Regions from separate parts of the Pseudoduganella sp. genome, predicted to be linked through region 2. Evidence: predicted binding sites of a transcription regulator. Region 2 holds the regulator's gene; each other region holds the start of a gene.

The links. The regulator sigma-54, encoded in region 2, starts transcription at its own class of promoters, with help from an activator protein. The targets are predictions, from matches to a motif close to TGGCANGNAANCTGCTTT.
Region 1: a site for sigma-54 is predicted at 5,681-5,698, ahead of ACE3TQ_RS22615 (PEP-CTERM sorting domain-containing protein). Genes of this name have one in related genera too.
Region 3: a site for sigma-54 is predicted at 8,005-8,022, ahead of ACE3TQ_RS04385 (EDSAP-1 family PEP-CTERM protein). Genes of this name have one in related genera too.

Annotation. Positions count from the first base shown of each region.
Region 1 is NZ_JAYSCO010000065.1:4,713-14,436, forward strand. Features, by position in the region: gene ftsH (ATP-dependent zinc metalloprotease FtsH) at 1-1,868, shown strand, start outside; gene folP (dihydropteroate synthase) at 1,958-2,782, shown strand; gene glmM (phosphoglucosamine mutase) at 2,806-4,158, shown strand; tRNA gene ACE3TQ_RS22605 (tRNA-Pro) at 4,214-4,290, shown strand; tRNA gene ACE3TQ_RS22610 (tRNA-Arg) at 4,367-4,443, shown strand; gene ACE3TQ_RS22615 (PEP-CTERM sorting domain-containing protein) at 4,631-5,638, opposite strand; gene ACE3TQ_RS22620 (SGNH/GDSL hydrolase family protein) at 5,803-6,540, shown strand; gene ACE3TQ_RS22625 (NAD(P)H-binding protein) at 6,537-7,172, shown strand; gene ACE3TQ_RS22630 (spermidine synthase) at 7,162-9,177, opposite strand; gene ACE3TQ_RS22635 (LysE/ArgO family amino acid transporter) at 9,222-9,724, opposite strand, start outside.
Region 2 is NZ_JAYSCO010000009.1:19,805-29,528, reverse strand. Features, by position in the region: gene ACE3TQ_RS06430 (SIS domain-containing protein) at 1-546, shown strand, start outside; gene ACE3TQ_RS06425 (KdsC family phosphatase) at 546-1,082, shown strand; gene lptC (LPS export ABC transporter periplasmic protein LptC) at 1,095-1,688, shown strand; gene lptA (lipopolysaccharide transport periplasmic protein LptA) at 1,702-2,271, shown strand; gene lptB (LPS export ABC transporter ATP-binding protein) at 2,274-3,029, shown strand; gene ACE3TQ_RS06405 (RNA polymerase factor sigma-54) at 3,039-4,526, shown strand; gene hpf (ribosome hibernation-promoting factor, HPF/YfiA family) at 4,594-4,953, shown strand; gene ACE3TQ_RS06395 (enoyl-CoA hydratase/isomerase family protein) at 5,030-6,115, shown strand; gene ACE3TQ_RS06390 (Lrp/AsnC family transcriptional regulator) at 6,112-6,573, shown strand; gene ACE3TQ_RS06385 (metal-dependent hydrolase) at 6,570-7,583, opposite strand; gene ACE3TQ_RS06380 (hypothetical protein) at 7,588-8,379, opposite strand; gene ACE3TQ_RS06375 (hypothetical protein) at 8,376-8,702, opposite strand; gene ACE3TQ_RS06370 (hypothetical protein) at 8,754-9,119, opposite strand; gene ACE3TQ_RS06365 (VOC family protein) at 9,233-9,607, shown strand; gene ACE3TQ_RS06360 (arsinothricin resistance N-acetyltransferase ArsN1 family B) at 9,685-9,724, shown strand, end outside.
Region 3 is NZ_JAYSCO010000006.1:13,638-23,361, forward strand. Features, by position in the region: gene ACE3TQ_RS04350 (oligosaccharide flippase family protein) at 1-321, shown strand, start outside; gene ACE3TQ_RS04355 (glycosyltransferase) at 334-1,386, shown strand; gene ACE3TQ_RS04360 (MBOAT family protein) at 1,376-2,731, shown strand; gene ACE3TQ_RS04365 (hypothetical protein) at 2,733-3,893, shown strand; gene ACE3TQ_RS04370 (class I SAM-dependent methyltransferase) at 3,875-4,624, opposite strand; gene ACE3TQ_RS04375 (XrtA-associated tyrosine autokinase) at 4,621-5,385, opposite strand; gene ACE3TQ_RS04380 (XrtA system polysaccharide chain length determinant) at 5,398-6,936, opposite strand; gene ACE3TQ_RS04385 (EDSAP-1 family PEP-CTERM protein) at 7,027-7,959, opposite strand; gene ACE3TQ_RS04390 (long-chain N-acyl amino acid synthase) at 8,129-8,839, shown strand; gene ACE3TQ_RS04395 (FAD-binding oxidoreductase) at 8,841-9,724, shown strand, end outside.

The DNA.
Region 1 (9,724 bases), on a different contig from region 2:
CGGCTATCTGGGTCGTTGTGGCCTTGCTGTTATTTATGCTGTTTAAACAATTTGACAGCCACAGCATGGCCGGCGGCGTCAAGCCTATCGTTTATTCCGATCTGCTGGATGAGGTCAAAGCGAAGCGGGTGAAAGACGTCACGATCGAGGGCAGCTCGATCACCGCTACCCGTATCGACGACAGCAAAGTCCGCACCACCTCCACCTTCCTGGACCGCGGCCTGATCGGCGACCTGCGCGACAACGGCGTGCGCTTCGACGTGAAGCCGCCGGAAGAGCCGGGCATCCTGCAACAGGTCTTTGTCTCCTGGTTCCCGATGCTGCTGCTGATCGGCGTATGGATCTTCTTCATGCGCCAGATGCAGGGCGGCGGCAAGGGCGGCGCGTTCTCCTTCGGCAAATCGAAGGCGCGCATGCTGGACGAAACCAATAACACCGTGACCTTCGCCGACGTGGCCGGTTGCGACGAAGCCAAAGAGGAAGTGACCGAGATCGTCGACTTCCTGAAAGACCCGACCAAGTTCCAGAAACTGGGCGGCCGTATTCCACGCGGCGTGCTGATGGTCGGCCCTCCAGGTACCGGTAAAACCCTGCTGGCGCGCGCCATTGCGGGCGAAGCCAAGGTGCCGTTCTTCTCGATTTCCGGTTCGGACTTCGTTGAAATGTTCGTCGGCGTCGGCGCCAGCCGCGTGCGCGACATGTTCGAGAACGCCAAGAAGCACTCGCCGTGCATCATCTTCATCGACGAGATCGACGCCGTCGGCCGCCACCGCGGCGCCGGCATGGGCGGCGGCAACGACGAACGCGAACAGACGCTGAACCAGCTGCTGGTCGAGATGGACGGCTTCGAAGCCTCCTCCGGCGTGATCGTGATCGCCGCCACCAACCGCGCCGACGTGCTGGACAAGGCACTGCTGCGTCCGGGCCGTTTCGACCGCCAGGTCTCCGTGGGCCTGCCGGATATCCGCGGCCGCGAACAGATCCTGAACGTGCACATGCGCAAGGTACCGATCAGCACCGACGTCAAGGCCGACATCCTGGCCCGCGGCACCCCGGGCTTCTCCGGCGCCGACCTGGCCAACCTGGTCAACGAAGCCGCCCTGTTCGCCGCGCGCCGCAACAAGCGCCTGGTCGACATGATCGACTTCGAAGACGCGAAGGACAAGATCTTCATGGGCCCGGAACGCAAGTCCATGGTGATCCGCGAAGAAGAGCGCCGCAACACCGCCTACCACGAGTCCGGCCACGCCGTCGTGGCCAAGCTGCTGCCGAAGGCCGACCCGGTGCACAAAGTCACCATCATGCCGCGCGGCTGGGCCCTGGGCCTGACCTGGCAGCTGCCTGAGCACGACAATATTTCGGGCTACAAAGACAAGATGCTGGAAGAGATTTCCATCCTGTTCGGCGGCCGCATCGCGGAAGAGATCTTCGTCGGCCAGATGTCGACCGGCGCCTCGAACGACTTCGCCCGCGCCACCAAGCTGGCCCGTGCCATGGTCACCAAGTACGGCATGTCCGACGCGCTGGGCGTAATGGTGTACGAAGACAGCCAGAACGACGGCTGGCTGGGCGGCGCCAACAAGACCATCTCGGAAGCGACCCAGCAGAAGGTGGACGCGGAAATCCGCACCATCCTCGACACCCAGTACGCCCTGGCGCGCAAGCTGCTGGAAGAAAACCGCGACAAGGTCGAAGTGATGACCAAGGCCCTGCTGGAATGGGAAACCATCGACGCCGACCAGGTCAACGACATCATGGCAGGCCAGGAACCACGCCCACCGAAGGCCGGCACCACCATCCGCAAACAGCCAGGCGCCGACGGCGGCTCGGGCTCCAACCCGAACCCGAACGCCACCGCCCCAGCCTGATTGACCAGAACCAATAAAAGGTGAGGATTCGTCCTCACCTTTTTTTTTCCAAAAAATGGGGACGTACCCCATTTATTTGCCAACACCATATGCCTCAACACAAGTTTGGCCGCTTCAATTTCCCGGCTAGCCGCGCGCTGGTGATGGGCATCCTCAACGCCACGCCCGACTCCTTCAGCGACGGCGGCCAGTTCGCCGCGCTGGACTACGCCATCACCCACGCCGAGCAAATGATCCGCGACGGCGCCGACATCATCGACATCGGCGGCGAAAGCAGCCGCCCGGGCGCCCCGCCAGTTCCCCTGGATGAAGAGCTGCGCCGCGTCATGCCGGTGATTTTCGCCCTGCGCGACTGCGGCAAAGCCATCAGCGTCGACACCTACAAGCCCGAAGTCATGCTCGAAGCCGTGCTGGCCGGCGTCGACATGATCAACGACATCAACGGCTTCCGCGCCCCCGGCGCCATCGAAGCCGTAAAAGACAGCGATTGTGCGTTGTGCGTAATGCACATGCTTAACAATCCAACAACAATGCAGTCCCAGCCAGAGTACAATGACGTCGTGCGCGAAGTCACCGATTTCCTGGCCGAGCGCATTGCCGTAATGACGGCGGCAGGCATCGACAAAGAGCGCCTGTGGATCGACCCCGGCTTCGGCTTCGGCAAAACGGTCGAACACAATTATGCGCTGCTGAAGGCAGGCAAGCAGATGGTGGCCGAACTTGGCGTACCGCTGCTGGCTGGCCTGTCGCGCAAATCGATGATCGGCGCCGTCACCGGCAAACCCGTAGAGCAGCGCCTGGCCGGCAGTATCGGCGGCGCATTGGCAGCAGTTGCGCACGGCGCCCAGATTGTCCGGGTGCACGATGTCGCGGAGACCGTGGACGCACTCAAAGTGTGGCAGGCGGCTCATTAAGAGAACAAGGAAGAGAACACAAAATGGCACGCAAATATTTCGGTACGGATGGTATCCGTGGACTGGTAGGCCAGGCGCCGATCACCCCCGATTTCGTCATGCGACTTGGCTACGCCGCAGGCAAAGTGCTGGCCAAAGCGGCCACCACGGGCACCGCCCGTCCCACCGTCCTGATCGGCAAGGACACCCGTATTTCCGGCTATATGCTGGAAGCCGCGCTGGAAGCCGGCTTTGCCGCCGCCGGCGTGGACGTGATGCTGGCCGGCCCGATGCCGACCCCCGCCATCGCCTACCTGACCCGCGCGCTGCGCCTGCAGGCCGGGGTGGTGATTTCGGCATCGCACAACCCGTTCCAGGACAATGGCATCAAGTTCTTCTCCGACCAGGGCACCAAGCTGCCCGACGCCGTTGAGCTCGACATCGAAGCCCAGATCGACCAGCCGATGGACTGCGTCGCGCCCGACAAGCTGGGCCGCGCCAAGCGCCTGGAAGACGCCCAGGGCCGCTACATCGAGTTCTGCAAGAGCACCTTCCCCAACGAGCTCGACCTGCGCGGCCTGAAGGTCGTGGTCGACTGCGCCCACGGCGCCGCCTACAACATCGCCCCGCACGTGTTCCACGAACTGGGCGCCGAAGTGATCGCCATCGGCAACAAGCCGACCGGGCTCAACATTAACGAAGGGCACGGCGCCACTGCGCCAAAAGCCATGTCCGCCGCCGTGCTCGAGCACAAGGCCGACCTCGGCATCGCACTGGACGGCGACGCCGACCGCCTGATCATGTGCGACGCCGCCGGCCGCCTGTACAACGGCGACGAGCTGCTGTACGTGATGGTGATGGACCGCCTGGCCAATGGCGGCTTGGCCGGCGCCGTCGGCACCCTGATGACGAATATGGCGGTGGAAGTCGCCCTCAAGCAGAAAGGCGTCGGCTTCGCCCGCGCCAAGGTTGGCGACCGCTACGTGCTGGAAGTGATGCAAGAAAAGGGCTGGATCCTGGGCGGCGAAGGCAGCGGCCACCTGCTCGCGCTCGACAAGCACAGCACCGGCGACGGCATCATCTCCGCGCTGCAGGTGCTGTCCGCGCTCAAGCGCAACGGCAAGACCCTGGCCCAGATCGCCGGCGAAGTAACGCTGTTCCCGCAAACGCTGATCAACGTACGCGTACCAGCCGGCTTCGACTGGCAAAAGAACGCCGCCATGGTCGCGGAAAAGGAGAAGGTCGAAGCTGAGCTGGGCGACACTGGCCGCGTGCTGATTCGCGCCTCCGGTACTGAGCCCCTGATCCGCGTCATGGTGGAAGCGCGCGACGCCGACAAAGCGCAATCGATGGCGCGCCGCATCGCCGATAAAGTGGAAACTGCGCTGGCGGCATAAAAGTTGCCTGCGTGACATTGACGGATACCCCTTGGCGGGGGTATTATTCGTTCATCGGAGTGTAGCGCAGCCCGGTAGCGCACCTGCTTTGGGAGCAGGGGGTCCAAGGTTCGAATCCTTGTACTCCGACCAGGAACATCTCGAGCGGGTTGTCTAAGGACAACCCGCTTTTCATTTTGCGGTCCAGAATTCTGCTGGACCCGCGTCGCTGCCCTTAGCTCAGTTGGATAGAGCATCGGCCTTCTAAGCCGAGGGTCGCAGGTTCGATTCCTGCAGGGCAGGCCATTAAAAAACCGGTGCCAGGTCTGTCATTCGGACATCCAAACCATTTCTTTGATATTTCTCAAGACGGGAAATCGACGATTTCCGCGTATTGAGAAATATCAAACTATGTGTTCGGGTGTCCGAATGACAGACCTGGCACCGGTTTTTGGCACCGGTTTTTGGCGCCCGTTGCAGGGCGCCCCGTTCTTTATTGACGGCGGCGCAGCGTGGCCAGTGCCAGCAGGCCGAGGCCCAGCAGGGGCAGGGTGCCTGGCAGCGGGACTTTGCCGCTGGCGTCCTTGTCCGGGCTGCTCGGCAGGCCGACCAGCGTGCTGTAAATGTCCAGCTGGATGTTCTGGCGCGCCAGGAACGTGCCGCCCAGGGTGGCGTTCTGGTTGAAGTGCAGGTTGCTCTTGTCGCCGGAGCCGAACAGGGTGCCGTACCATTCACCGTTAATGCCGAGGTCGTAATTGCCGCGGGTTTCGGTGTAGATGCTGGCGGCGCTGCCGTTGATCGTGTCGAATTCGAAATCCTGGCCGATCTTGATGTTGTTCAGCACGAAGATGTTGATCGCGCCGCCCTTCAGGTCGAAGATCAGCTTGCCGAAGCCGCCAATGTCCAGCGAGTCGAAGTAGTAGGAGCCGGCAGTCAGGGTCAGGGTCGAATCGGTGCCGAGGTTGACTTTGCCGTACTTGCCTTGGGCCAGGGAGCCGGTGGTGTAAGCGCCGAGGTCGAAGGCGTTCGTGCCAACGGTGAACGGGGTGGCCCCCGGGAGTACGTCCAGCGATGGGGCGGTGACCGGTGCGATGATGTCTTTGCCAGGGTTTGCACCCCATTTGACGTCCACGGTGGTGCCGCTGTTGTGGACGACGTTGCCCACCTTGGAGGCTTGCTCCAGGGTGACGGCAACTTTTTCCTTGGTGCTGGTTTCGACCTTGCCGGTGACGGTGGATTCGTATTTCAGGTGTACTTTGTCGGCAGAGACGACGTCGCCAACGACCTTGGCGCCTTGTTCAACGTTGACTTTGCCAGTGGCGGTGACGTTGCCGGCGACTTGTGCCTTGTAATTGATGTTCAGGTTACCACCTGCGGCAACATTGCCGGTAACCTTGGTTTCCTGGTGCAGGTCGACGTTCTTGCCTGCGTAAATGGCGTATGGGCCGGCAGTCGCGAAAACTGGTGCGGCGGCCAGAAGGATTGCGGTGATGGCTTTCATTATTGGCAATAGAAATTATCTGTGAGTAATTATACATTACTGAAAGCAATTTCCGGGCCAACATTCCTAAGTGGTTGATTTTTATGGAGCTGCTTGCCGTGTTCCAATCAAAATATGTGCCTGGTGTAAAATTTTTCGACAGTAAATAGCGTGATTTTCGTTAAATGAAAAACATCCTGCCCGAATTAGTCGCTGTGCCTTTGTTGCCGCTGTTATTGCTGCAAGGGAGGCGCACGCGGGCCCGCACGCCGCGCATGCCGGAGGCGCCGGGGGCGCGGTCTGGCTTGATGTTGGCGGCTTCGCCTGGCATCCCCCTGCAAGTGCTGGGAATTGGCGAGTCGCCGGTGGCTGGCGTGGGCGTGGCGCGGCAGGAGGAGGCGATTACGGCGCAGTTTGCCTGCGAGGTGGCTGGGCGCACGGGGCGTCCGGTCCAGTGGCGTGCGTGCGGACGCAATGGTGCTACGGTGCGCGATGCGCTGGCGCAGCTGGTGGGGCAGGTGCCGCCGGCGCCGGTTGATGTGCTGCTGGTGGCGTTTGGTGTGAATGATGCGGTGGCTTTCCGCCGGGTTGGCGACTGGCAGGCGGATATGCTGGCCTTGCTGGAGCACTTGCGTGCGCGCTGCCAGCCGCGCGTCGTGCTGCTGTCGGGTGTGCCGCCGATGCAGGAGTTTCCGACCTTGCCGCATCCTTTGCGCTGGGTGTTGGGCTTGAAGGCGGCGGCGCTGGATCGTGGTTTGGCGGCCTTGGCGCAAAGGCATGACTGGCTGTGCCATGTGCCGATTGTGCTCGATACGCGTGGCGATCCGTCGTTGTCGGCGGAGGATGGCTATCATCCGTCCGCCAAGGGCTGTGCGCTGTGGGCGCGTTTGCTGGCGACGGCTTATATGGATATCAAACCATGAAACTACTGATCGTGGGCGCGACGGGCCTGGTGGGCAGCGAGGTGCTGCGCCAGGCATTGGCATCGGATCAAGTCAGCGCGGTGGTGGCGCCGGCGCGGCGGCGCTTGCCGCCGCATCCCAAGTTGACGGCGCCGGTGGTGGATTTCGACCAGTTGCCGACCATGGAGCCGTGGTGGCAGGCCGATGCGGTGATCTGCGCGCTGGGCACGACGATCAAGGTGGCGGGTTCCAAAGAGGCGTTCCGCCAGGTTGATTACAGTTATCCGATGGCGGTGGCGCGGCTGGCGCGCCAGCATGGTACGCCGGTATTTGTGCTGAACTCCGCGCTGGGCGCGGATGCGGGTTCCGGTATCTTCTACAACCGGGTGAAGGGCGAGGTGGAGCACGGCTTGCGCTCGCTCGGTTTTCCTTCGCTGGTGATTGCGCGGCCGGGCCTGATCGGCGGTGCGCGGGCGGAGTTCCGGGCCGGGGAGCGGGTGATGCAGGCGCTGTTGTCGGTGCTCGGGCCACTCCTGCCGCGCGCCTGGCGCATCAACCCGGCGGAATGTATTGCGCGTGCCATGCTGGAGGCGGCGCTGCATCCGCAACCGGGCGAGCACATCATCACATCCGACCAGATGGTCACTTCATGATGCCGAGCAGGCTGCTGTAGTCGTCGGTCCAGGGCCGTACGCCCGGTGCCGGTGGCAGTTCCTTCAAGCCGGCGTAACGTCCGAGCCGGGCGCGCGGGCCGAGCAGGACCCAGGTGGCGGCGGTGATGCCGCGTGCCGGGTCGGATTTGTTTTCGGCCAGGTAGGCCGGCCGCTGTAAGCTGTCGGCGGCGCGTTTGACGATGGGCGCCATATCCAGGTAGCGGTTGGAAATGTGAATCGCCAGCACGCCGTCGGGCTTCAGGTGGCGCAAGTAGATGGCGAATGCTTCCAGCGTCAGCAAATGCACCGGCACCGCATCGCCGGAGAAGGCATCCACGGCCAGCATGTCGAATTGCTGCGGGGTTTCGGCTGCGAGTACCAGGCGGGCGTCACCCAGGGCGTATTCTTTGCGGGCTGGGCAATCGCGCAGGAAGCTGAAGTGGCGTTCGGCGAACTGGTTGACCAGCGGGTTGATCTCGTAGAAGCGGTATACGTCGCCCGGGCGGCAGTAGGCGGCCATGGAGCCGGCGCCGAGGCCGATCACGCCGACCCGCTGGCTGCCTTCGCTGCGGCTGGCGGCGATGGCGATGCCTGCGCCGCCGGTATCGCCGTAATAGGTGGTGGGCCAGCGCCGTTTTTGCGGGTCGAGGAACTGGCGGCCATGGACGATCACGCCATGCGTCAGCTGGCGTACGCGGCCTTCATCGCGTTCGGAATCCTTGACTTTGACAGTGCCGTAGAAATTGCGGGCCTTGGCCGTTGGCGTGGCGGGCCAGATGGCGTTCGCGCCCCACAGCACGCCGATCAGCGTGGTGCAGAAGACGGTGGCCTTGATGCGCGCGCCGGGCTGCATGGTTTGGGCGGGGCGGTAGTAGCAGGCGGCGCCCACCACGCAGACGGCGGCGATGCAGGACAGGGTCAGCTCGTAGTCGTCGTTGAAGATGCGCGGCGCCAGCAGGCCGGCAAACAGTCCGCCCAAGGCACCGCCTATGGCGATCACCAGGTAGTAGGCGGTGAGTTGGGCGGGCGGCGGCTTGAGGCGGGCCAGCTCGCCATGGCAGGCCATGCAGTAGGCGAAGATGCTGAGGCAAAACAGCAGCACCGGCCAGGCTATGCCGGAGGGCATCAGGCTGGGGAAGGTGGTGCCGGCGATCAGGAGCGGCGTCAGCACGGCCATCAGGGGCAGGAAGAGCCAGCGTTTGTACCAGCGTGCGCTTTCGAAGCACAGGATGAAGGTCAGCAGGTAGAGCACCAGCGGCAGCACCCACAGCAGGGGAATCGGGGCGATATTGGCGGTGAGGTGGCTGGTGGCCGATATCAGCAGCACGGTTGGCACAGCGGCCAGGGCGCACCAGGCCAGGCTGTCGTGCAGGCTGGGCCTGCTGAGGGCGGGGCAGTCGGGCGCCACCTGGGCCGGCACGGTGCGGTGGCGTCCGTTCAGGGCGAGGGCGGCACAAAACACGGCGAACAGGACGAAGCCGGCCGACCAGAAGGTGGACATTTCCTTGACCGTGAAGCGCGGCTCAAACAGGATGGGGTAGCTCAGCAGGCCGAGCAGGGAGGCGAAGTTGGAGAGGGCAAACAGCCGGTAGGGCACGCTGCCGGGCCGCTCCTGGGCAAACCAGTGCTGCACCAGGGGGCCGGTGGTGGACAGCAGGAAGTAGGGCAGGCCGATGGTGGCGGCCAGCAAGCCCAGTAATAGCAGGGCGGGGTCGTCGCCGGCGGCGGGTTTCCAGTGCTCGCCGGGGACAATCGGCAGGGCCAGGGCGGCGGCCAGCAGCAGGCCTGCATGGAGCCAGGCTTGCCGGCGCGGGGCCAGGTAGCGGCTGCTGAGGTGGGCGTACAGGTAGCCGAGCAGCAAGGTGCACTGGAAGAACAGCATGCAGACCGTCCACGCCGCGGCCGATCCGCCGAACCACGGCAGCACCATCTTGCCGATGATGGGCTGCACCTGGAACAGCAGGAAGGCGCTGAGGACGATGGTGCCGGTGTAAAGGATGAGCATGCGGGAATCTTAACCCGCAATCGGCGCGGCGGGGCGGTGGCGGCTTAGCCTAACAGCAGCCCGGCGGCCAGGGCCAGCATGATGGCGCCGGTCAGGCCTTCGATGCATTTCCAGGCCATGGGGCGGCCAAACACGCCTGCCAGGCGGGTGGCGCCAAACCCGAGGGCGGTAAACCACAGGAAGGAAGCGCTCATGGCGCCGGCGGTAAAGCCCAGTTGCTGGCTTTGCGGATAGCTGCCGCCCACCGAGCCCAGCAGCACCACCGTGTCGAGATAGACGTGCGGGTTGAGCAGGGAGAGCGCTACCACGCTGGCCAGGGCCTGGCGTGCATCGGGTGCCTCGGCGGCCGGGTCGATGGCCAGTGCTTTGGGTGTCAGCATGGAGCGCCAGCTGCGCAGCCCATACCAGGCCAGGAAAGCCGCGCCACCCCAGCGCGCCGCTGCCAGCAGCAGGGGCGAATCCTGGATCATGGCGCCTGCGCCCGCCACGCCCAGGCCGATCAGCAGCACATCGATCAGGATGCAGGCCGCGACCGTCAGCGCGACAT
Region 2 (9,724 bases):
GTGGCCAAGGAAGCCTGCCCGATGAACCTGGCGCCGACGGCCTCCACCACCGTCACGCTGGCGCTGGGCGACGCCATTGCCGTCGCGCTGCTGGAGCTGCGCGGCTTCAAGGAAGAAGATTTCGCCCGTTCGCACCCGGGCGGCGCCCTGGGCCGCCGCCTGCTGACCCATGTGCGCGACATCATGCGCAAGGACGCCGCGGTTCCGGCCGTGGGCCTGGAGACCCGCCTGCCGGACGCGCTGCTGGAAATCACGCAGAAGGGCATGGGCATGACCGCCATCGTCGATGCCGACCACAAGCCGGTCGGCGTCTTCACCGACGGCGACCTGCGCCGCATGATCGAGAAAGTGCAGGACTTCACCAAGGTGGTCATCAAGGACGTGATGCACCTGAACCCGCGCACCATCGGCCCCGACCGGCTGGCGGTGGACGCGGTGGCGGTGATGGAAGAATTCCGCATCAACCAGATGCTGGTGGTGGACGATGCCGGCGTGCTGGTGGGCGCCCTGCATATCCACGACCTGACGCGCGCCAAGGTGATCTGATGGCCCTGTCACACGAAGAACTCGTCGCCCGCGCCGCCAAGGTGCGCCTGTTCATCTTCGACGTGGACGGCGTGCTGACCGACGGCAGCCTGACCTACGGCGCCGAAGGCGAGCAGGTCAAGACCTTCAATGTGCACGACGGCCTGGGCATCAAGCTGCTGCAGGAAGCGGGCATCAAGACCGCCATCATTTCCGCGCGGCGCACGCCGATCGTGCTGGCGCGCGCCAAGGACCTTGGCATCGAATACGTGCACCAGGGCGGGCACGACAAGCTGACCCCGTTCAAGGCGATGCTGGAGCAGATCGGCATCACCGAAGAGCAGGTCGCCTTCATCGGCGACGACGTGGTCGACCTGCCGATCTTGAGCCGCGCCGGCTTTGCCGTGAGCGTGCCGAACGGCCGCCCGGAAGTGCATGCGCGCGCCCATTACATCACCGAAGCGGCCGGCGGCCGCGGCGCCGTGCGCGAGGCGTGCGAATTCGTGCTGCGCGCCACCGGCAATTACGAGCGCGTGATGGCGCAGTTCCTGGCTTGATCGGGGCGGAGCATGCGTAACCAGAGGATCGCCCACCGCTTCCGCCTTTCCATCGGCATGATCCTGGTGCTGGTGGCGGCGCTTGGCAGCTTCTACCTGCTGGAGCTGATGAACCGCGCGGACGAGGACATGCAGGCCGATATGCGCCTGAATGAGCCGGATTACATCATCGAGAACTTCTCCTTCGTGCGCATGTCGAAGGAGGGCAAGCCGAGCTACATCATCGCCGGCGACAAGCTGACCCACCGCCCGATCGACGATTCGTCGGAGATCGACAAGCCGCGCGTGCGCAGCCTGTCGGGTGAGACGCCGCCGCTGGACATGCTGGCGAATACGGCGCGGGTGGACGAGGCCAACAGCCGTATCACCCTGAACGGCAAGGTCAGCATCGACCGCGCGGCCTCGCCGCAGGCGCAGTCGCTGCACCTGGCCACGGAGAAGCTGGTGATCTTCCCGGACGAAGACCGCATGGAAACCGACCGGCCGGTGAAAATGAAACTGGGCGACTCGGTCGCCACCGCGAACAGCATGCGCGCCAACAATGCGACGCGCCAGATACACCTGGAAGGCAACGGCACGCTGGTGCTGCCGCCGCGGGCACAATAAACAAGGAAAGACTATGAAACGATTACTGTTGTCGGCAGCCCTGCTGCTGGGGCTCGCGGCCCCGGCGTTGGCGGAAAAGGCCGACTCCTACAAACCGATGAACATCAGCTATGGCGCGCTCGATATCGACGACGTCAAGCAGGTCACCATCCTGTCCGGGGGCGTGACGCTGACGCGCGGCACGCTGGCGATGACGGCGCAGCGCGCCTTCGTCAAGCAGACGCCGGAAGGCTACAAGCACGTCACCCTGTTCGGCGAAGGCAAGAAAGCCACTTTCCGCCAGAAGCGCGACGGCGCCGGCGACCTGTGGGTGGAAGGCGATGCTGAACGCATCGAGTACGACGAGCAGGCCGAGATGGTGAAGATGTTCAGCAAGGCCTCGATCCGCCGCATTGAAGGCGGCAAGCAGAACGACGAAGTGCAGGGCGAATTCATCTCCTACGACAGCCGCAAGGAGTTCTTCAGCGTGCGCAACAGCGCCACCGGCGAAAGCAAGCCGGGCGGCGGCCGCGGCACCATGGTGATCCAGCCTTCGCGCACCGAACCTCCGGCAACCCCGCCTGCAACGCAAGAGAAAAAATAAGCATGGAAGCGAATACCTGCGCCAGCACGCTGGTCGTGCGCGGCCTCCAGAAATCCTACGGCAAGCGCCAGGTGGTGCACGACGTGTCGCTGCAAGTCGATTGCGGCGAAGTGGTCGGCCTGCTGGGCCCGAACGGTGCCGGCAAGACCACCTCCTTCTATATGATCGTGGGCCTGGTGGCGTCCGACGCCGGCACCATCGACATTGGCGGCACCGACGTTTCCAGCCTGCCGATCCACAAGCGCGCCACCCTGGGCATTTCCTACCTGCCGCAGGAAGCATCGGTGTTCCGCAAGCTGACGGTGGAGGAGAACATCCGCGCCGTGCTGGAAATCCAGCAGGTCGACGGCAAGCCATTGAGCAAGGCCGACATCGACCAGCGCCTGGAAGCCCTGCTGGCTGACTTGCAGATTGAAAAGCTGCGCGAAAACCAGGCCCTGTCGCTCTCGGGCGGCGAGCGGCGCCGGGTGGAGATCGCGCGTGCCCTGGCCACCAACCCGCGCTTCGTGCTGCTGGACGAACCGTTTGCCGGCGTCGACCCGATCGCCGTGATCGAAATCCAACGTATCGTACGTTTCCTGAAGGAGCGCAATATCGGTGTCCTGATCACCGACCATAATGTGCGTGAGACCCTTGGTATTTGCGACCGCGCCTACATCATTAACCAGGGCGCCGTGCTGGCCTCGGGCCGACCGGACGATATCATCGCCAACGAATCCGTGCGCCGGGTCTACCTCGGCGAACACTTCCGCATGTAAGCGAAGGCCATGAAACAGACACTGCAACTGCGAACCTCGCAACACCTGGCGCTGACGCCGCAGCTGCAGCAGTCGATCCGCCTGTTGCAGCTATCGACGCTGGAGCTGCACCAGGAACTGGAGCAGCTGCTCAGCGACAACCCGATGCTGGAGCGCCTGGACGATCCGCTCGACCACTCGGTGCGCCTGCTGGCCGATGGCGCCATCAGCCAGGGCGCCGGCAACGATGCCGTGGCCACGCCGGAGGCCCCGGCCCCGGATGGCGCGGATGGCCCCGCCGCCGCCGCCGAAGGCGATGCATACGAAGCCGGCGACGGCGACAGCATCGGCAACGGCAGCGACGACACCGACTGGAGCGCCAGCGCCGGCAGCAAGTCGGCCGACGACGAAGACAGCCGCCCGCAGCTGGAAGCTTCCGGCTGCACCCTGCGCGAACACCTGCTGGAACAGATGCGCGTCACCGTGCAGGAGCCGCGCGACCGCGCCCTGATGGAGATGGTGATCGACGCGCTGGACGAAAACGGCTACCTGGAAGAGCCGCTGGAAGAAATCCTCGAGCGCCTGCCGCCCGAGCTGGAAATCGAACTGGACGACCTGCGCTGCACCCTGGTGCTGCTGCAAAGCTTCGACCCGCCCGGCGTGGGCGCGCGCAATGCGTCCGAGTGCCTGGCGCTGCAAATCAAGCGCATGCCCGGCGTGCCGCTGGTGACGCGCCGCATGGCCCTGACCATTGTCGAAAAGCACCTGGCCTGGTTCGCGCAGCGCGAGTTCACCAAGCTGAAGAAAGCGCTCGACTGCGACGATGAAGACTTGCGCGAGGCGCAGGCCGTGATCCGCCAGTGCAACCCGCACCCGGGCGCCGAGTTCGACTGCGGCGAATCGGACTATGTGGTGCCGGACGTGATCGTGAAGAAGGGCCGCGGCGGCTGGGTGGTATCCCTGAACAACGACGTGGTGCCGCGCCTGCGCGTGAACGCGCTGTACGCCAACCTGCTCAAGCAGGGCAAGAGCGAATCGCAGATGAACGGCCAGCTGCAGGAAGCCAAGTGGCTGATCAAAAATATGCGCCAGCGCTTCGACACCATCCTGCGCGTGGCGGAAGCGATAGTAGAACGACAAAAGAATTTTTTCAGCCACGGCGCGGTGGCGATGCGCCCCCTTGTGTTGCGTGAAATAGCTGATACACTGGGACTACACGAGAGCACTATTTCCCGTGTTACAACTCAAAAATATATGCTCACCCCGCATGGCATGTTTGAGTTGAAATATTTCTTTGGCAGCCACGTCGCGACCGAAGCCGGGGGTGAGGCTTCCTCGACTGCGATACGGGCGCTGATTGTGCAATTGACAGGAGCAGAAGACCCTAAAAATCCTTTATCCGACAGTAAGATTGCGGACATGCTGGGAGAACAAGGCATGGTGATTGCGCGACGGACTGTTGCCAAATATCGAGAAGCGTTGAAAATCCCTCCGGTAAGCCTCCGCAAATCTTTGTAGTGCATGGGTTCCTCTGTGCGCCATGGCGTGCACGAACTCGAGAGCGACATCATCTTTAGGAGTGTGTATGAATCTCACCATCAGTGGACATCATGTCGAAGTGACCCCAGCCATCCGCGAATACGTGCAGAACAAGCTGGAACGAGTCAAGCGCCATTTCGATCAAGTAATCGATATTGCTGTCATCCTGACTGTAGATAACCTCACCGAGAAAGAGAAACGCCAGAAAGCGGAAATCAACCTGCGCATGTCTGGCAAAACTGTATACGTCGAAAGCCTGTCGCAAGACCTCTACGCCGCCATCGACACCCTGATCGATAAACTGGATCGCCAGGTCATGAAGTACAAAGACCGTGTGCAGAACCATAACCATGCGGCCATTAAGCACTTCCCGGACACGTACGAAGCACCACCCACCGCCATGTAAAGGACTGGCCGTGTAAGCACACCAAAGGGCGCAATTGGCGCCCTTTTTTGCGCCCGTCGTGCGTTAAAATATTTGCATGAGCGAATACGTCCACACCCAGATCACGAACGGCACCGGCTTCATCACGCTGGACCGACCCAAAGCCCTCAACTCGCTGTCCCTCGACATGGTGCGCGCGATGACGCAGGCCCTGCTGGCCTGGCGCGACGATCCCGCCGTGGCGGCCGTGGTGGTGCGCAGCAGCAGCGAACGCGCGCTGTGCGCCGGCGGCGACATCCGCTTCTTCCACGACGTGGGCCGTGCCAATCCGCAAGGCGGCAGCGCGCTGCTGGAAGACTTCTTCACCGAAGAATATGCGCTGAACCATTTGATCCATTTCTACCCCAAGTCTTATGTGGCGCTGATGGATGGCGTGGTGATGGGCGGCGGCATGGGCATTGCCCAGGGCGGCCCGGACTGTGGCGTGCGCATTGTCACCGGCCGTACCAAGATGGCCATGCCGGAAGTGAATATCGGCCTGTTCCCGGACGTGGGCGGCAGCCATTTCCTGTCGCATGCGCCGGGCCAGCTGGGCATGTGGCTGGGCCTGACCGGCCTGACCGTGGGCGCCGCCGACGCGCTCTACCTCGACCTGGCCGACTACTTCGTGCCGGAGACGGAACTGGCCGCGCTGACCGCTCTGGTCGAGTCCACGCCCGGCACATCGCTGCGCGATGCGATCGCGGTGTTCGCCGGCCCGCACAATGCCTTTGCCGGCGACAGCGAACTGGAAAAGCAGCGCGCCCTGATCGATCGCCATTTCGCCGCCGGCAGCGTGCCCGCCATCATGGAATCGCTGCGCGGCGACAGCAGCCCGTTTGCGCAGAAGTCGCTGAAAGCCATGGAGCTGCGCTCGCCGCTGATGATGTGCGTGACGCACGAGCTGCTCAGGCGCGGCGCCGCGCTGAACGTGGCCGACTGCCTGCGCATGGAGCGCAACCTGGTGCGCCGCAACTTCGAGCATGGCGAGATCTTCGAAGGCGTGCGCGCGCTGGTGATCGACAAGGACAACCAGCCGCGCTGGAATCCCGCCACGCTGGCCGAGGTCACGCCGGAGATGGTGGCGCGCTTCTTCGAGCCTTGCTGGCCGGCCTGGGCGCACCCGCTGCGCCACCTGGCATGAGGGAGCTGGACCGGATCGACCGCGGCATCCTCAATATCCTGCAAGACGATGCCAGCACGCCCCTGCGCGAAATCGCGGAGCGCGTGCATTCTTCCGTCGCCACCTGCCAGCGCCGCATCGAGAAGCTGCGCGCCGATGGCGTGCTGGTGAAGGCCGTGGCGCTGGTGGACCGCGTGCTGGCAGGACGCCCGCTGACGGTGTTCGTCTCGATCGAACTGGAAAAGCAGAATACCGATATCCTCAAGCAGTTCGAACAGCGCATGCGGCTGCAGCCGGAAGTGATGTCCTGCTACGAAGTGGCGGGCGAATTCGACTTCCACCTGATCGTCACGGTGGAATCGATGGAGGAGTACAGCAACTTCACCCGGCGTGAATTCACCTCGCACCACAACGTCGTCAACGTGAAGAGCCTGTTCGCCATGAACTGCTCCAAGTTCGAGACCAAGCTGACGCTCTAAGCGTCCCCGCGCACCTGCTCGAAGAACGTGGCGGGCGCCGGCGCAATGACGACCTTGCCCGGCAAGGCCTGCTGGAGGAAGTTCGCCACCGCATCCTCCGCAGCGCGATGCTGCAGCAAGGCCAGTGTCAGCGCCTCGCGCTGCGCCAGCAGGAAGCGGTAGTAGCGGTTGCCGTGCGGCCCGTAGATTTTCACTTGCTCGATCGCGGCCAGCGGGATGCGCTCCACGGATTTCCTGAAGCCTGGATTGGCGAACAGCAGTGCGCCGGCGTGCAGCGCCACGATAGGCGCGCCGTCCGGGCCGCTGCGGCGCAGCTGGAAGTAGCGCACCATGCCCATCACCGCGATCACTCCTATCGAGCCAAGCAGCCGGCCGTCGCCGGCGATATGCCAGGCCACAAGCAGCACAAACGTGGCGCCGTAAATGGTCGCCTCGCGCGCCTTGTCGATGGGCTGGAAGACGCCGTGCGGAGTGGCGTGGAAAGCCGGTGGGCGTGTCCGCAGTGCATAGGCGGCCAGCATCGTCGCAAGGCAGGGCAGCCAGACCCACAGCAGCTCGGAGCGGAGCACCACCAGGCCGCGCGGCCCGAAGAAGGTCTCCAGCGTCAGCGGTGAAACCCGGATCACCTGCAGCGGGAAGAAAAGCCTTTGCTCGCTGAGCGGCCACCACAGCGCCGCGCCCAGTCCTCCGGTGGTCAGCATGTCCAGCAGCGGATGCGATACGCAGGCCAGTGCCACGAAAGCCATGGCGACCCAGCGCTTCGCCCGCAGCCACGGCGCGGCCAGCGCAGCCAGGGCGCCCAGCGCCAGGGCAAACGCCAACGAATGCGACGCGCCGCGATGGCCGAACTGGTGCGCATAATCGATGCCAAGCCGGAAAGCGACAACGTCAAGGTCGGGCACGATGGATGCCAGCATGCCGACGGCCAGCAGCCTGCGCGAGATCCGCCCCCGGCCAAGCGCCAGGCCAAGCGCCAGCGGCACGGCAGGATGCGAAAGGATGGTCGGCACGGCGTTACTCTGCGCGTCCGAAAACAAAGACCATGACAAACCAGAGGACCGAAGTGGCGATGGTCGGCGCAAGCAAGGCCGCCACGATCACCTGGATCCCGCGCCGCAAGCGCGTCAGCTGCGCCGTGCGGCTAAGCAGGTACTGCAAAGCGCCGCACAGGATAAAGGGCAGCGCCACGACCGCAATATGTGCAGCCGGTGAAGGCTCGGCGCCGCCCAGCAGTAGCACCACGCCTGTGAACCAGGCCAGTGCCGCCAATGTCGCGATGCCAAAAGCCTTCATCGGACTCGTTTGCATAGTCCATCTCTCCCATTCAGTACGTTCAAAAAAATGCCCGCGCGGCCACAATAGCCGCGCCGCCTCGCCATAGCGCTGCACCTCTGCCGCCGACATGCCCTTAGCCCTCGCCCAGATGCGCCAGCGATGGACCGCCAGCGACCACCAGCACCAGGCCAGCACAAAGCCTGCGCCCAGCGCAGCGAACTGCGGTAGCGGCGGTTCAACGGCGAAGAATGCCTGCATGACCAGCACAGGCCCCACCAACAGCGCCGCCACCGGTCCGTTGACCAGCAGCTGGCCGGTCCGCGTAACGCGGTCGTTCGTCTTTTTGCGCTCGCTGCGCAGGTCTGGCTGGAACAGCCGCCAGACGTGGAGCAAGGCGTAAGCCGCCAGCATCATGCCGAGCAGGGTAGTGCGGTACGGTGCGTCGAGCCAGCGCGACAGCATTGCCGCCGCGATGCTGAGCGCGAGGATGCCGCCGAGCAGCGGCAGGAACGTGCGCAGCTTGCGGATCACGCCGGCGGGCACTCGACCGGCGGCAGCGGGCCGAATACCACTTCGGTGTCGGCCGGGCCGGACGTCTGCACGATGTACACGACTTTTGCCGCGCTATCGACAAACATCATATGCGCCCGGCCGCCCGGCGCGATGCCAGGCGTGGAGAGCGTGATATGGCGCGTCTCGCGCAAATGCTCCGGCAGTTTCGGCACAGTTGGCCACTGCGCTCGCGCACCCGACGGCGACACGAAGGCGCGGTAATGCGCAGCCGTGCATTGCCAGAGCGGATCCAGTGCAGGAGGTGCAGCGCCCAGCGCTGCTGCGAGCAATAGGGAGACCATGGCTTGATGATAAATCAAAAAGCGGGCGCTTTGGTTAAACGTGCGCCTTGGCTAGGGCAAAGACTCCTTGTTTTCCCAAACGGTCTCCAGCTCCGTCCCGAAGCGGCTTTTGTCGGCAGGGTCGAGGAACTGGACGCAGATGGCATAGCCGCCCCGCGTCACCAGGCGGATACGGCTGCGCGCAGTGCGCCAATCGTAGACCAGCCGGCCCCAGTCCCAGTCATCGTAGTCGAGCGGACGGCCGACCTGGGCGAAGATGCGTTCGATGGGGACGCCGACAAAGTTCGCGGGATCGCGGAAAAAGTCTTCCGTATGGTCGGGGAAAACCTGCGCCGTGGCCGGACGGTAGGGCGTGGCAACCGCCCACACGATGGTGATCGTCGCCAGCGCGGCAAGAATCCAAAGTAGCGTGTTCATAACAGGCCATGCTAGCACGTGAGAAAAATTCCCGTTGCCATGAATGAATTCGGGAAATCGTCTCAGCAACGATGCTTACCATGAGCGCTTGCCGTTTGAAAGGAGAGAGCATCATGATTGACCACGTATCCATCGCCACCCGCGACCTGCCGCGCGCCGTGGAGTTCTACAAAGCCTGCCTGGAGCCGCTCGGCTACAGCGTGCAGCACCAGGACGAAGGCCAGGCCATTTTCGGCGCCGACGGCCACTGGGCCTTCGCCATCTACCCGGCGCAGGGCGACGCGCCGCTGATCGGCCAGCGCGGGCACATCGCCATCAAAGCGCCATCGCAGCTGGCGACCCACGCCTTCCACGCCAACGCCATGGCGCAGGGCGCTACCTCGCTGCGCACGCCAGGCCTGCGGCCCGACGTCAATGAGCGCTATTTTGGAACAATGATCACCGATCCGGACCAGCACACGATCGAAGTGGTGCACTGGCTGTCCTGATTTGGTGCACGGGCCGGCCGGGTGGCTGGCCCGCATTTTGCAATAACGCTTGGGTCATCCACTTTACCCAAGCGCACATGGCCACCATCCGCTCAGCCCACCCGGCCGATGCCGCCG
Region 3 (9,724 bases), on a different contig from region 2:
GGCATGGCGGGCTTGCATTGGATGGCTGCCGCCGTGGCCCTGAGCCTGGCCTTCCGCAGCTGGCTTGTGCTGCGCATCCTCAAGCGCCTTTACCGGGTGCAGGCGGCGGCGTTGTTCTGGCAGATGCGGAAAAGTGCGGTGGTTGCCTGCGCTGCGCTGGTGCCAGCCTCGCTGGCGTATGCGCTGGCGGGCGGCGACGCTGGCGGACTGCCCATGCTGTTGACAGGGAGCGCCTCCGCCGCTGTCGGCTGGGCGCTGGCGCTCTGGCTGCAACAGCATCCCCTGGCGGCGTTTGTACGCACTAGTGTCCTGCAGCGATGAGCGGAGGTTGGCATGCGCGTCGGTATCCTGTCCTACCCAATGCTGTTCCAGCGCGAAGGCGGCCTGCAGGTGCAGGTGCGCGAGACCATCGCGGCACTGAACCACATCGACCCGTCCATGTCGGCGGAGCTGGTCGATCCGGCGCGCCAGCGGCTCGCCGAGTTCGACCTGATCCATGTCTTCTCCGCGTTCAACGGCAACGTGCGCGTGGTCGAGGCGGCGGTCGACCTGGGCGTGCCGGTGGTGCTGTCGCCCCTGGTCTCGCCCAGCTGGAGCCGCAACGCAGGCTTTCGCGCACGGGTCGCCGATCGCCTGGCCGGGCGCATTTCCGCCTATAACCTGCAGACCAGCTATGCCCAGACCAAGCGCGCGCTCCAGCTGGCGGACCTGGTGATAGCGCTGGGCGACGCCGAGCGTGACGCGATTATCAGCGGCTTCCTGACCGAGCGCAGCAAGATCCGCGTGTTCCCGAACGGCATCAGCCGCCAGTTCTTCACCGCGAAGGCGGAACTGTTCCGCCACCGCACCGGCATTGTCGGGCCGTTTGTGCTGTGTGTGGGCGCGGTGTCGCCGTACAAGAACCAGCTCGGCCTGGCGCACGCGCTGGAGGGCAGCGAACTGCCGCTGGTGCTGATTGGCCCCGTGGCGCGCGACGACCACGCCTACCTGCAAAGCGTGCTGAAATCGCCCTGGGCGCGCTGGATCGGCGCGCTCGACCACGAAGACCCGCTGCTGGCCAGCGCGTTTGCCGCCGCCTCGGTGGTGGCTTTGCCCAGCCAGGGCGAGATTTTCCCCTTGTCGGTGCTGGAGGCGCTGGCGGCGGGTACGCCGGTGGTCATGACCCAGGACAGCGCTTTGCATCTCGATGGCGCGGAAAGCATGCTGCGGAAGGTGGCGTGGAACGATGCCAGGAGCCAGCGCGAAGCCATCGTCGACCTGGCGGCGCGGCCGCCGGAGCGGGCAAGCGTGCAGGCGATGGTCGAACAGTTCACCTGGCAGCGTGTGGCGGCCCAGGTGGCAGGCTGCTACCGCGAGCTGGTGCCGGAGGCGCAAGGTGCTGTTTAACTCCTTCGCCTTCATCTTCCTGTTCCTGCCGCTCGCGCTGGCCGGCTACCAGCTGCTGCGCCGCCATGGGGTGCTGTGGCTGGCGCTATGTTCGCTGTTCTTTTACGCCTGGTGGGACTGGCGCTTCCTGCCGCTGCTGCTGTTTTCGATCTGCCTCAACTTCGCCGCGGGCCACGCCATCTGCACCCTGCAAGGAAGGCAGCGGAGCGTGGCGTTCTACGGCGCGCTGGCGGTTAACCTGGGCCTGCTGGCCTGGTTCAAATACGCCGCATTCCTGTTCGGGATTGATCCCGGTTTGCCGCTGCCTATCGGGATCTCCTTCTTCACCTTCACCCAGCTCGCCTTCTTGGTGGACTGCTGGCACGGCAGGGCGCGCGAGGCGCGCTTTGGTCCCTATGTGCTGTTCGTGAGCTATTTCCCGCACCTTGTCGCGGGTCCGGTCCTGCACCACGCCGAGATGATGCCCCAGTTCCGCGACGGGCAAGCCCTGCGCGCTGCGGACATGGCGCAAGGCCTCACCATCTTCGCCATCGGCCTGGCGAAGAAAGTGCTGGTCGCCGATAACCTGGCGCCGCTCGCCAACCCGGTGTTCGCGGCCGGGGCTTCGCCGCAGCTGCTCGATGCCTGGATCGGCACCATGGCCTACAGCATGCAGCTGTACTTCGATTTTTCAGGCTACTCGGACATGGCGATAGGCCTGTCGCTGCTGTTCGGCGTGCGCCTGCCGGAAAACTTCAACTCACCCTACCAGGCATGCAACATCGCCGATTTCTGGCGCCGCTGGCACATGACCTTGTCGCGCTTCCTGCGCGACTACCTGTACATCCCGTTGGGCGGCAATCGCCATGGCCATTGGTCCCGGCAGCGCAACCTGATGCTGACCATGGTGCTGGGCGGCGCCTGGCATGGGGCCGGCTGGACCTTCCTCGCCTGGGGCGGCCTGCACGGCCTGTTCCTGATCGTGCACCAGTACTTTGCCGGCGGACCGGCGCGCTGGTGGGGGCGGCCGCTGACCTTCCTCGCTGTGCTGCTGGCCTGGGTGCCCTTCCGCGCGCCCGATATGGCGGCGGCGCTCGATATCTGGAGCGGCATGGCGGGCCTGCACGGGCTGGGACTGCCGCGCGGGCTCGGTGGCCCAGGCCTGCAATGGGTCGACGCGGGCGGCGTCGGCCTGCCGCTGCTGGCGGCCGCCGCCTTGCTGGCCTGGTTCGCCCCCAACACGCGCCAGCTGATGGAACGCAGCTGGCGCGCCTCGCTGCCGCATGCCGGCAGCGTCGCCGCCTTGCTCCTGGCCTGCATCTTCAGCATGAACCGGCCCAGCGAATTCCTCTACTTCCAGTTCTGAAATGAAAACCTATCTCGCCATTGCGGCCGGCCTTCCCATCGTGCTGGTGGGTGCCGTGGCCGGCACCAACTACCTGCTCGACCCTTACCTGATCCACCAATGGGACTCGCCGCAGGTGCAGCGCCTGCGCCAGCCGGTGGAGAAGCTCAACGCCTGGGGCAAGACCTATGCGATTGCGGTGTACCGCCCCGACACCATTTACCTCGGCAACTCGCGTACGGAACTGGGACTGGCCGTGCCGCCCGGGAGCAAGGCGCGCGTGTTCAATGCCGCCTTGTCCGGTTCGACCCTGGGCGATGCGCTACGCATGCTGGGCCATGCGCGGCAGGCGGCGCCGGTGCGCCGCGTCATCTGGGGCCTGGATGCGCCGTCATTCACGCTGAGCCAGGGCAATGGCGAGCTGGAAGCTGGCTTGCTTGCGCGCGACGGCAGCTACCTGGCGCGGCGCCGCCTGCTGGACTTGCAGCGGGCGGTCAGCATCGACATGACGCGCGAATCGCTGGACATGCTGCGCGGCCGGAACGAGGCGGTGTGCCACGCCAGTCTTGCCAGGTACGGCCAGCGCGACGGCGTCTGCATGCGGCACCGTATTGCCGGTTGGGGCGGGACCGGCGCCGTGGTCAATGCCCGTACCCGCGAGTTCCTGCGCGGCGAAGGCCCGTCGGACAGCGCGTTGCCGGCCCTGGAAGGCGCCATCCGAAATGCGTGCGGGGTGCAATGGCGGCTGTATGTCAACCCCACCCACGCCATGACCATCGACGTCCTGTACTGGGCCGGGAAGGGCGGGCAGTATGAAGCCTGGCTCACCGCCCTGGCCGGGGTGGGCCAGCGCCTGCGCGCTGCCGGCTGCGACGTGCGCATCTATGACTTTTCAGGCTTTAACAGCGTGACCAGCGAATCGATTCCGCGCACAGGGGACACTTCGGATATGCGCAATTACTGGGAAACCTCACACTACCGCGAACATATCGGCGATGCCATCCTCGCCAGGCTGGACGGCGGCCCGCTGGCCGCGGACGGCTTCGGTCGCGAGCTGCAGCCGGCCGGCATGGCGCAGCATATCGCCGCCCTGCGCGCAGCGCGCACGGCCTACCTGAATGCGCACCCGTACGAGGCGGGACGGGCGGTGCGTATTGCCCGCGATCATGCCGCAGGTTTGTAGCGCAGGGCAGCGGCGCCTTTCTCGCACGGCAGCGATGCGCACTCCAGCTCCGGGAACTCGCGGGCCCAGCGTTCAAGGGCGGCCCGCTCGCCGGGGCGCCCGGCATCGTCGAGGAAGACCATGGCGCCGGCGGAAAGGCGGGGGAACAGCACCGGGCCGGCCGGATAACGCGCGGCCTCGGCCACGGACTGCGGCGGCCCGTCGATCACGAGCATGTCGATCGCCATGCCCGGCGGCAGCGCCGCGCTGTCGTACCACGGCTGGCTGCTGGCGCCGAAGCACTGCGGCGTCAGCGGCGCGTCGATGACGGCGGCCCAGGCGGCCAGCCCGTGCTGTTCCAGCAGGCGGCGCGTGCGGCGCGCATAGACGGGGTCGTGCTCCAGGCTGTACACCTTGCCGGCGCCATTCAGCTGCATGCAGCGCGCCAGTACCAGGGTCGAGATGCCGCTGCTGCATTCGACCACGCAGCGCGGCTTCTCATCCAGGGCATGCGCCGCCAGCTCCTGCAGGAAATCCGGCGAGGCGGCCCAGCCGCGCGTCCACGGCAGCGCGCGCCGCAGGCCGAGGCTGATGTACAGCCCTTGCAGCGCTTCCAGCTGGCGAAACAGCACCGCCTGGCCCTGGCGCGTATCGTCGCGCAGGGCATGGACCAGCAAGTGCATATGCCTGACCTTGTGCAGGATGTAGGCGCACAGGAGCAGCAAGGCTGCGATCGCGACGCCGTCCATCATTCGTAGTAGCCGTAGTAGTCGGCGCCGCTGAAGGCGCGCGACTTGTTATAGACCAGGCTCAGGTTGCGGCAATGCTCGATACGGGCCAGGGCGTCGCGCACGGCAGCCTGGGTGGTGGTCTCGGCTTCCACCACCATCACCACCTGGCCCATTTGCGACACCAGCACACTGGCTTCGGTCGTCAGCAACAGCGGCGGGGAGTCAAAAATGATGATGCGGTCGGGATAGCGGTTGGCCAGCTCTTCCAGCAGGCGGCTCATGTTGCGGCTGGCCAGCAATTCCGTCGCATGGCGGCTGGCGGGGCCGGCCGGCAGCAAGGTCAGCGATGGCACATTGGTGCGCAGGATGACGTCCGATAGTTCCACGCTGCCATCAAGCAGCACATCCATCAGGCCGCGCTCGGCCTGCAGGCCCAGCACCTTCAGCACCGACGGACGGGCCACATCCGCATCGACCAGCAGGGCGCGCGCATCCTTCTCCATCGAGATGCTCATGGCCAGGTTGATGGCGCAGAAGGTTTTGCCTTCGCCCGGCAAGGCGCTGGTGACCACGACCAGGTTGCCGTTCGGGATCGCCTTGGCCCCGCTGGCGCGCGCGTCGTTCAGCAGGTGGCGTTTGATGATGCGGAAGTCCTCCGCCACCGAAGTGCGGCCGCTTTCGTGCGTCACCATGCCGCGCTGGCGCATGCGCACCAGGTTGATGTCGACAAAGCCCTTCTCGACCGGGGGCGCCAGTTCCAACAAGCTGGGCGGCAGTTGCATGGTTCCCTCCGTTTAGCGGATTAGCAGGGTGTATGCCATGAGCCCGGCATAGCTCAGGAAGAGGCAGGCGCTGCCGGCGCCAAAGCCAATGCGGTCGCGCCAATGCTTGCGCTTCTCCTCTTCCGTCCAGTTCATGGCGATCGTGCCGAGCACGCGCAGGCCGGTGGCGGCGCGCAGTTCGGCCGGGCTGAGGAAAGTCGGGCGCAGTTCGGCCAGGCCGAGGGCGGCCGCGCAGCCGCCAACCAGGCCGAGCGCCATCGCGGCGCTATAATACAGGGCCCGGTTGGGACCGATGGGCCGTTGCGGCATGGTGGGTGGGTCGATGATCTTAAAGCTCATCATCTCCGTGGTCGTTGTCAGTTCTCCCGACAGCTTGGCCGCTTCGCGCCGCGCAATCAGCTTTTCGTAGTTTTCCTTGTTCACCTGGTAGTCGCGCGTCAGCTGGCCCAGCTGCGATTCCAGTTCGGGCACGGCATTGCGTTGTTCCTGCAGCCGGACCTGGCGTTCGCGCAGCGCTTCGACCCGGGCGCGCAGGGCCGCCACGCGCGCTTCCGCTTCGGCGAGCGCCACCTTCATTTGCTGGAACAGCGGGCTGTACTGGTGCGCCGCATCGCCCGCATCGGCCTGCTTCAAGCGGTCCTGGCGCCGCTTTTCCTCCAGCTGGCCAATCAGGCGCAGCGTGGAGACGACGTCCGGATGCTGGTCGGTGTATTGCAGCCGCAGGGTGTCAAGGTTCTTGTTCAGGCTGCTGATCCGGCTGTCGAGGTCGGACTGTTCGCCGGGCGTGCCGCCCGCCGCCAGCACTGGCTCGTCGCCGCCAAACTGCGCCTCGATTGCTTTGCGCGCCTGTTCCGCCTCGGCCAGCTCCAGTTGCGCATTGGCCAGCGTTTCGCTGGCCTGCAGCAGCTTGCCGCCGTAATCCTGGCCTTCGCGCGGCAGCAGGTAATTGTGTTTGAGCCGGAATTCCTTGACTGCGTTCTCCGCGCTGAGCAGCTTGTCCTCGTAGCCGCGCACCTGGTCGTCGATGAACTGGACCGCTTTCTCCGAGTCGCCCTTCTTGCCTTTGAAACTGCCTTCGACAAAGATCGCCAGCAGGGCCTGCACCACATCGCGCACCTGGCGCGGATTGGCATTGGTATAGGTGATGGTGTAGATATCGAAGGTGCCGGTCCCCTGGATGCGGATGGTTTTCAGCAGTTCGTTGACTTGCGCATCGACTTCGCGCGGCGTCACGGCTTTGACGTCGAGGTCGACCATGCGCAGCACGCGTTCCAGGTTCGGCCGGCTCAGCAGAGTGCGGCTCATGATCGACACTTGCTGCTCCACATTCGGCACGCTGGTCATGCCCACCATCAGCGGCTTGAGGATGCTTTGCGTATCGACGAAGACGCGCGCCGACGACTGGAACTCGTCCGGCAGCCAGTAGACTTTGGCCCAGCCCACCAGCACCAGTAGCCAGGCGGTAATGAACCCCACCCACCGGTGTTTCCAGATACCCTTCAAGCTGGATAGCAGTTGGCTGTAGAGGTGCTCCATGCGCAGATGCTCCATGTGGTCGGGCCTGGTGGTTTGATTATATGGGCGGGTTTCCTGTGCGCACGTGCAACCCGCCCGACCTTTGAGGCCCGTCAACAAAGGGCTTTATGCCTGGCGGCGGCGCATGGCCAGGGACATGGCCAGCATGCCGGCCGCCAGCACCACCATGGAGCCCGGCTCCGGCAGTTCCTGCTGCAGGGCATTGGCCAGCGTGTTGTGCTCGATCGTGATCTGGTAGGTGGTGCCGGCCAGCAGCAGCGGTGTGACGGCCAGGAAGGCTGCCGTGCCGGGGGCGTAGGTGGTGAGGCCGGGCGAGCCGTCGGTGCGGCTTACAGCGCTCAGGCCATTCAGCTCCGGCGGCGAATAGCTGAAGACCGAGGTATTGGTGGCCAGGTCAATGATATTGATGGACCACGACAGGCGGGCGTTGGCATTCGCGGTCGGACCGGAGCCGGCGGAGGCGAAGGCCTGGGTATACGGCGTGCCATCGAACGAGATGGTCATCGTATCGGCCGCGCCGAGCGTGAAGGCGAAGGTGGTCGAGGTACCGACATCCGAATTGCCGGAGGCGATCGCATTCAGTGCCGTCGACGCGTCGGCGCGGGTGCGCGCGTGGGCGCCGGCCGGGACGGCGCCGATGGTGATGGCGGCGCCCGTCAGGTCCTGGTCGGCGTAACCGAAGGTGCCTGGCACCGGAGGCGGGCTGGGGAAGGGCAGGAAATTGTTTTCCGGCAGCGCGGGGCAGGGCGCGCCGACGCACTGGTGCGGCACATTGGGCTGGATCCCGCTCAGGATGCCGAACGACTGCGCGCCATTGGCGAACACGCCGTTCAGGGAGGCCGTGGCGTGGGCATCGTTGGTGCCGGTCAGCACCGTGAAGTCAGCCGTGCTGTAGGCGGTGCCACCGGAATGCAGCAGGCGGAAATTGTTGATGTCGAGGATGGCCGACGCGAACGTGCTGGCCTGGGCGGGAACGCTGGCAAAGGTGGCGGCCAGGACGGTCGCCGTTGCCAACAGGTGCTTGCAGATCTTTTTCATGGCGGAATCTCCGTGGAATGCGGCGAGTTTGCCGGCATAGCCATACGAGCAGCATCCATGCCATGTGCCGTGGCCCGGGCGGCGGCCAGCCCGTGAAAAGAAATCCGACGCGTGCGGAACATCGGCCGGGTCGGGCTGTCCAAGCCGTATTCCGATAGGAGGACGCATCGTGGACCCAAACACTATTGTTTCCCTGTTGATCGATGAGCGGGCGCCGGACCAGCAATCCTTGCAGCCGCTGGATGAGCAGCTGTTCCACATCCGCTTGGCAAACTCGACTGGCCAGCGCGAGGCCGCCAGCGTGCTGCTGCAGAAGATGTACGGCTGGCGCGGCTATGACGTGGAGCCGTACGCCGCGCACCTGCCCAACCGCATCACGCTGGCCGCCGACAACCAGGGCGACACGGTGGCCACCATGTCGCTTTGCCTGGATGACGCACAGATCGGCCTGCCGGCCGATGAAAACTTTGGCGACATCCTGGGCGGCCTGCGCCAGCAGGGGCGCCGCCTGTGCGAGCCGGCCCGCCTGGCCATCGACCGCAATGTCAATATGCGCGTCTTTGCCGCACTGATCCACATTTCCTATGTGTATGCCCACAACCTGCACGGCTGCACCGACTATGTGATCGAGGTGAACCCGCGCCACGTCATGTTCTACAAGCGCATGCTGGGCTTCCATGAACTGGCGCCGGAGCGCCACTGCAACCGGGTCGGCGCCCCGGCCGTGCTGCTGCGCCTGGACCTGGACCATATGCGGGAGCAGATCGCACTGCATGGCGGCCGCATGGAGGCGGCCAAGGAGCGTTCCTTCTATCCCTACTTCTTTTCGCCAGCCGACGAGGCCGGTATCACCGTGCGCCTGCGCGAAGGAAGGAATTGACATGGTGGCGGCGCTTGACGAGGCGCTGGCCGCATGGCAGCTGCTGCTGGGCCCGGAACGCGTGCTGCAGCACGCCGACCAGCTGGCGCCTTACGCGGCCAGCACTTCGGCCCATCCGGTGTGGCCACTGGCCGTGCTGCGGCCCCTGTCCCATGCGGAGGTGGTTGGCGTGGTGCGCGCGGCGGCGGAATTCTCCATCCCGCTCTATCCCCTCAGTACCGGGCGCAACTGGGGCTATGGCGATGCCTGCCCGAGCGGTGCGGGGCAGGTGATCGTCGATCTGAGCGGCATGCGGCGCATTCTGCAACTGGATACCGAACTGGCCTATGCCGTACTGGAACCCGGCGTGACGCAGGTCCAGCTGGCGAACCACCTGGGCGCGCAGCAGGCGCCGGTCTGGATGGACTGCACCGGGGCCGGGCCCGATACCAGCCTGGTCGGCAACATCCTCGAGCGCGGCTTCGGCCACACGCCTTACGGCAACCGCATGCTGCACGTGGCGGGCATGCGTCTTGTGCTGGCCAGCGGCGAGACCCTGCAGACTGGTTTCGGCCACTTCAGCGCGGCCCGTACCACTTATCTCTACCCGTATGGCGTGGGACCCTGGCTCGACGGCCTGTTCACGCAATCGAATTTTGGCATCGTGACCAGCCTGGGACTGTGGCTGATGCCGCAAAGCGAGATGGTCAGCCACCTGGTGGCCAGCGTCGAACACTTTAACGGCATCGCGCCGGTGGTCGATGCGTTGCGGCCGCTGCGCATGGACGGAACCCTGCGCAGCGTGGTGCATATCGGGAATGATCTGCGGGTGCTGTCCGGTGGCATGGTCTTTCCCGCCGCCGAAGTGCCGCAAGGGCCGCCGCTGCCGGATGCCCTGCGCGAGCG